2 regions of the Actinocorallia sp. A-T 12471 genome follow, and region 1 is predicted to be linked to the other one. Evidence: riboswitches for the same ligand, from Rfam matches in the RefSeq annotation. Region 1 holds a riboswitch; the other holds the start of a gene.
What was found. A riboswitch is a leader RNA that binds a small molecule or an ion and turns the genes downstream of it on or off. The one in region 1 is predicted to bind cyclic di-AMP.
Positions count from the first base shown of each region.

Region 2: linked by a shared signal. The riboswitch ahead of R9X44_RS25695 (C40 family peptidase) and the one ahead of R9X44_RS02540 (C40 family peptidase) in region 1 are both predicted to bind cyclic di-AMP.

Region 1 covers NZ_JAWZTE010000001.1:541,340-544,733, forward strand. Annotated here, with positions in the region: gene R9X44_RS02535 ((deoxy)nucleoside triphosphate pyrophosphohydrolase) at 1-309, shown strand, start outside; gene R9X44_RS02540 (C40 family peptidase) at 306-1,199, opposite strand; cyclic di-AMP (ydaO/yuaA leader) riboswitch at 1,205-1,347, opposite strand; gene typA (translational GTPase TypA) at 1,540-3,390, shown strand.
Region 2 covers NZ_JAWZTE010000010.1:231,503-234,896, forward strand. Annotated here, with positions in the region: gene R9X44_RS25690 (CHAP domain-containing protein) at 1-667, opposite strand, end outside; cyclic di-AMP (ydaO/yuaA leader) riboswitch at 680-835, opposite strand; gene R9X44_RS25695 (C40 family peptidase) at 937-1,455, opposite strand; cyclic di-AMP (ydaO/yuaA leader) riboswitch at 1,503-1,703, opposite strand; gene R9X44_RS25700 (NlpC/P60 family protein) at 2,142-3,125, opposite strand; gene R9X44_RS25705 (NYN domain-containing protein) at 3,313-3,394, opposite strand, start outside.

The DNA of each region.
Region 1 (3,394 bases):
GGGGGCTGGGAGCTGCCCGGGGGCAAGGTCGATCCCGGCGAGTCCGACGAGGCGGCCCTGATCCGCGAGTGCCGTGAGGAGCTCGCGGTGACCGTCAAGCTGCTCGACAGGATCGGCGGCGACTGGCCGATCGGCGAGGCCGGGGTCCTGCGGGTGTGGACGGCCCGCCTGATCGCGGGCCGTCCCGTGGCGCTCGAGCACTCGGCGCTGCGCTGGCTGGGCGCGGACGAGCTCGATTCCGTCGCCTGGCTGCCCGGCGACCTTCCGGTGGTCGACGCCGTCCGCCCGCGCCTGCTGCGCGACCGCTAGATCCGGACCGCCCCGTTGTAGTCGCGCCGGTCGGCCAGTGGTGTGATTTTCACGACATCTCCGGACGACGGCGCCTGCACGAACTTGCCCTCGCCGATGTAGATCCCGACATGGCTGCGGCTCGCGTTGAAGAAGACGAGGTCGCCGGGCCGCAGCGCCGACCTGGCGACCTTCGTCCCCCGGTCCCACAGCGCCCCGGTGTAGTGCGGCAGGCCGGGCTTCCCGGCCTGCGCGAACGCCCAGACGACGAGGCCCGAGCAGTCGAACGCGTCGGGCCCGGCGGCCGCCCAGACGTAGGGGTCGCCGAGTTGGTCGAGCGCCGCGCGGGTGGCCACCGCCGCGGTCCCGCCGCCCCACACGGTGACGCCCTGGTAGGTGTAGGCGTCGCGCAGGTCGGCCTTGACCTGGGTGATCCTCGCGGCGGTGACGGCCCGGGCGTCCCGGATCCGCTCGACCTTGTCGACGGTCTCCTGGAGCCGCGCGCGGGCGGTCTCGGCCGCCGCGTCGGCGTCGGCGGCGGCCTGCGCGGCGGCGTCCCTGCGGGTCTCCAGGTCGTCGGAGGGTGATCCGGCGATGCGCAGGAACGCGGCCTGGAGCAGGTTGACGGGCGGGGGAACGGCGGCGACCTGGTCGACGAGGTCGCGGTGGGCGGCCCGGCGCAGGTCGGCCTCGGCGGCCGCCGCGAACGCGGCGTTCTGCGCGGCGAGCAGTGCCTTCTGGTCGGCGGCTATCTCCTTGTCCAGGTCCCTGACCTGGCCTTCGAGTCCGTCAAGGCGCTGCTGGAGCCGGTCGGGGTCGGGCTTGGGCGCGGCCCCGGCGGGCGGCGCGAGCAGGGGGGAGGCCGCGCCGGCGAGCACGACGGCGGCAAGGGTGAAACGGACGCCCTTCAACGGGGGTCTCTCCTCTCGACGGCCTACCGGGTTAGCTGACGGGTTCGGGCGGGAGGACGCCCTACCGCTGGGGGAGCGGATTCACCCCGGGGGAAACACATGGGTCCCCGGCTCCCCGCGAGGCGCGGGGACTCGGCACGCGCCGCAGCCTACGAAAGACGTCAAATCATGACAAATAACCCAAAAGAGACGGTCAAGGCCGGGGGTGGGGAGGGCGGCCAGCGTGGCACCGGCGGGAAGCCACTAGAATCGTGGGGTACAGCTATCTGCCGCCGCCGGCTCGTGAGTCATCCGATCTTCTTCCACGCGGCGAATCCGACACGAAACCGAGCGTGCCTTCATGCCCATCGCCACCCGTGATGACCTGCGCAACGTAGCCATCGTCGCCCATGTCGACCACGGAAAGACCACGCTGGTCGACGCCATGCTCTGGCAGTCCGGCGCCTTCCGCGACAACCAGTCCGTCGACGAACGGGTCATGGACTCCAACGACCTCGAGCGGGAGAAGGGCATCACGATCCTGGCGAAGAACACCGCGGTCCGCCACGGTGACCTTCTGCTGAACATCATCGACACCCCCGGCCACGCCGACTTCGGCGGCGAGGTCGAGCGCGGCCTGTCCATGGTGGACGGCGTCGTCCTGCTCGTGGACGCCTCCGAGGGCCCGCTCCCGCAGACCAGGTTCGTGCTCCGCAAGGCGCTGTCGGCCAAGATGCCGGTCATCCTCGTCATCAACAAGGTCGACCGGCCCGACGCCAGGATCGCCGAGGTCATCGACGAGGTCTACGAGCTGTTCATGGACCTCGACGCGACCGAGGAGCAGATCGACTTCCCGATCGTCTACGCCTCAGGCCGCGCCGGACGCGCCAGCCTCACCAAGCCAGGCAACGGCGAGATGCCCGACAACGAGGACCTCGAGCCGCTGTTCCAGGTCATCCGCGAGACGATCCCCGCCCCCGCCTTCGACCCCGACGCGCCCTTCCAGGCCCACGTCACCAACCTCGACGCGTCAAGCTACCTCGGCCGTATCGCGCTGTGCCGGGTGCACAACGGCACGATCAAGAAGGGCCAGCAGGTCGCCTGGTGCAAGGCCGACGGCACGGTCGAGCGGGTGAAGATCTCCGAGCTCCTGATGACCGAGGCGCTGGAGCGCAAGCCCGCCGAGTCCGCGGGCCCCGGCGACATCATTGCCATCGCCGGCATCTCCGACATCATGATCGGCGAGACCCTCGCCGACCCCGAGGACCCGCGCCCGCTGCCGCTCATCACCGTCGACGAGCCCGCGATCTCGATGCTGCTCGGCACCAACACCGGCCCGCTGTCCGGCCGCGAGAAGGGCACCAAGGTCACCGCCCGCCTCGTCAAGGACCGCCTCGACCGCGAGCTCATCGGCAACGTGTCACTGCGCGTGCTGCCCACCGACCGCCCCGACGCCTGGGAGGTCCAGGGCCGCGGCGAGCTCGCGCTGGCTATCCTCGTGGAGACCATGCGGCGTGAGGGCTACGAGCTGACCCTCGGCAAGCCCCGCGTCGTCACCCGCCAGGTCGACGGCAAGCTGCACGAGCCCGTCGAGCGCCTGACCGTCGACATCCCCGAGGAGTACCTCGGCGCGGTCACCCAGCTCCTTGCCGTCCGCAAGGGCCGCATGGAGCACATGACCAACCACGGCACCGGCTGGATCCGGATGGAGTTCCTGGTCCCCGCGCGCGGCCTCATCGGCTTCCGCACCGAGTTCCTCACCGAGACCCGCGGCACCGGCATCGCCCACCAGGTCTTCGAGAAGTACGAGCCCTGGTTCGGCGAGCTGCGCACCCGTCCGACGGGCTCGCTCGTCTCCGACCGCGCCGGCGTCGCCACCACGTACGCGATGTTCAACCTCCAGGAGCGCGGCACCCTGTTCGTCGACCCCGCGCAGGAGGTCTACGAGGGCATGATCATCGGCGAGAACTCGCGCGCCGACGACATGAGCGTGAACATCACCAAGGAGAAGCAGAAGACCAACATCCGCTCCTCCACGGCCGAGGAGTTCGACCGCCTCGTCCCGCCGAAGAAGCTCTCCATGGAAGCCGCCCTGGAGTTCATCCGCGACGACGAGTGCGTCGAGATCACCCCCACCGCCGTCCGCCTCCGCAAGGTCGTCCTCGACACCAAGGACCGCGAACGCCAGGCCGCCCGCGCCAAGCGCGCCTAGCACT
Region 2 (3,394 bases), on a different contig from region 1:
TGTCGTCCAGGCCCTTCTCACCGTTCCAGTTGAAGAAGACGATCGCGCCGGGCTTCGGCGTGGTGCCCCAGCGGCCCTCCTCCTTGAACCACTTCGCGTGCGCGATGGTCCAGGCGTCCTGGCCGACGGAGTCCTTCATGCCGGTCTCCTCGGCGACCCAGGAGACGAACATGTTGCACCACTCGGCGGCGAGGTAGGCCGACCGGCTGCCGCCGTCGCGGGCGACGGTCTCGGCCGCGCGCTGGGTCTGGGAGTACCACTCGCCGAACTTGGTCTTGCCGCTGGAGTCCTCGGCCTGGCCCAGCTGGGTCTTGGCCTTGGCGACGAACTCCTTGGCGGTGACGCCGGCGATCGCCTGCTCCTCGTCGGCCGCGCGCTCGGCCTGGTCGTCGGACCTGGTCTGCGCGTCGGCGTCCTTGGCGCCCGTCGCGGCCTTGGTCTTGCCGTCCAGCTTGACCTGGATGGCCGACAGCCCGCCCTTGTTGACCGCGCCGAGGCCGGCCAGGTTCATCGCGGACGCGGTGACCTCGGCGGAGGACTTCTCGTTCTCGTTGAGGGTGTTGGCGTGGGCGGCTGCGCCGAAGGTGCCACCGAGGAGGCTGGCGGCGAGGAAACCGCCGGTGAGCTTGAGGGTAAGAGCAGTCTGCTTGGCGTGACGACCGGACATGCGTTCTTCAACTCCTGTTTTCCATGCCGCCTACCGGGTTAGCTGACGGATTCGGGCCTGGAAAGAGCCCTACGGTGGCAAGCCACCGATTCACCCCGTGCCGATCACTGCGGATCGACGAGTGGGTCCCCGGCTCCGCGCTGGGCGCGGACTCGGCGGGAGGACGGCCCCCAGACGTTCGAGGGCCTGTCCCGCGTGCATTGACTGTTGAGGTTCGCGGCGGAGACTCCGGAGGGTCTCGCGGGAATCCCCGCCGTGGGTGCGCGCGCCTAGTAAGGGCGCACGGCTCCGTTGAAGTTCTTCTTGCGGTAGCTGTCGAGCAGTACCTGGCGGACGTGGTCACCGGTGCGGGGAGAGTGGATCATCCACACCTTGTTGCCGGACACCTTGGAGACGATGCCGACGTGGCTTCGGCCTCCGTAGAAGAAGACGAGGTCTCCGGGGTAGAGGTCCTTCCACTTGATCTTCCGGCCGACGTGGCCGTAGATCGACGTGGTGGTCCTCGGCAGCTTTACGCCCGCCTTGCGGTAGACGTAGCCGACCAGACCGGAACAGTCGAAGGAGTTCGGGCCGGCCGCGCCGTAGACGTACGGCTTGCCCTTCTTCTTCTTCGCCCAGGCCAGGGCCTTCTGCGCGGTCTTCTTGCGCTGGGCCCAGGTCTTCTTTTTCTTCTTGGTCGCCTTCTGCGCCGTGGCCGTGGCTTCGACCGGGGCCGCCTGCGCCGGGACCGAGATGAGGGCCACCGGAGCGAGCACCGAGGTTGCGAGCAGGCCGGAGGCCAGCCGCACACGCCGGGCGGAAGGCAGGCGAGTGCCAAGGGTGCGAGACAGGGGAATCTCCTTCTTCCTTACGCCTACCGGGTTAGCTGACGGGTGCGGGCGGAAGTGGAGAAGTGCCCTACGGCCTGCCGCTTTGGGGAGCGACCTGGCCGATTAACCCCACCGCGGGCATGGCTCGAACCCTTTGGGGGTGGTTCGGGGTGCCTGCGGGTTGGGTCCCCGGCTCCGCGTTGACGCGGACTCGGCGTGAGCCGTCGCGGTCTCGGGCGTGATGGGGCCCGGGATGAGCCGGACGCGCTCGCGTCCATGGCTCGACCGCACGACTGCGGTTTGGATTTGTCGGTGACGCCGACGCCCTAACAGGGGCTCAGATCGCACTGTCCTACGCTTCACTGCGCGGCGCGGGTGTCGTCCTAGACACCGGCTCTCGGATCAGGCTGGTCGGCGGATGTACCACGGGTGGCGCCTGGGGGGAGCCACCGCCCGGCAACGTTCGGATAACGCTGCCTTCAACTCGAAGGTACCAAAGAAACAGCGAAAGGCAAATGCCCCGCAAAGATGACCACGGGCAGGTATGCCCAGGTGAAGCGGGCTATGAAGGGAGGGTGACACAGGTCTCACCCCGCCGGGGAGCCCTTCGGGACCCCTAAAACGCCCTATAGCGGGCGTTTCAGGGGTGTTACGCGGGGCTGACGCTACGGCCGTCCGGCGCCGATGAAGCGGTCGCGGTAGTAGCCGGAGGTAACGGAGACGATCTCCACGTTTTTACCCGTCCGGGGGGCGTGGATCATCTGCCCGCCGCCGACGTACATGCCGACGTGGCCGAGGCCGCTGAAGAACAGGAGATCGCCGGGCTGGAGGTTGTCGTACGACACGCGGGTGCCCGAGGTGGCGCTGTACTGCGAGGCGGCCGTGCGCGGCAGGGCGACCCCCGCGGCGGCCCAGGACTTCATCGTCAGGCCCGAGCAGTCGTAGCCGGTGGGGCCGGTGCCGCCGTAGATGTAGGGCTTGCCGAGCTGCTTGTAGGCGAAGTCGAGGGCGGTGCGGGCCGGGCCGCTCGCCGGGCCTGTGTAGGTGCCGCCGACGGGCCCCGACGCGGTCGGCGTGTCGCCGCCGAGGCTCGCGACGAGGTCCTTCTGCTTCTTGATCGCCTTGTCGATGACCGCCTTCTGGTCGCCGATGTCCTTGACCTTGGCGTTGACCTTGTCGAAGGCGTCCTGGGCGTTGCCCTTCTCGCGCTCCATCCGCTGGGTGGAGGCGAGGAAGTCCTTGATCTTGTCGCCGCGCTGGCTCGTCACGTGCGAGAAGATCGACACCTGGTCCAGGACGTCCTGCGGGTCGCCGGAGGACAGCAGGGCGGTGATGTTGCTGATGTCGCCGGTCTTGTAGGCGTCGCTGGCCATCTGGACGATGCCCTCGCGGGCGTCGTCGAACGCCTTCTGCTCGCGGGCGGCGGCCTTCTTGGCGGACGAGAGCTTGCGCTTGGCGACCTTCAGCTCGCTGTTGAGGGCGTTGTACTTGTCCACGAGCTTCTCGACCTGCTCGTTGAGCTTGTCGAGCTTCTTCTGCGCCTCGGCCCGGGTCGGCTCGGCCTGGGCGACGCCGGGAACACTCCAGATGACGGCTGCGGCCAGGCACAGAGCTGCCAGGCGGCGGAATTTCGGAGTGTTCTGGGCCACTGTGGGAAACGCCCCTTCTTGCACTGGTTTGTCAGCCGTTGACCCTAGTAGTGAAGGCACCACCCCACAACCGAAACGCCGGTATTTCAGGGTTTTCTCACCCTCGACGGGTTTAGCGGGAGACTCCCCGGGTCAGTGACGGCGTCGACCCAGCTCAGAGCCGGACGCGCGGGCGCGCGCAGCGCCGTCAGAACCTGCCGAGACGCTTCAGCAGCAGCCCCGCCGTGGCAGTCCTGCCGCCCGCGCGGCGCGCCGAGGCGGCGACCTCC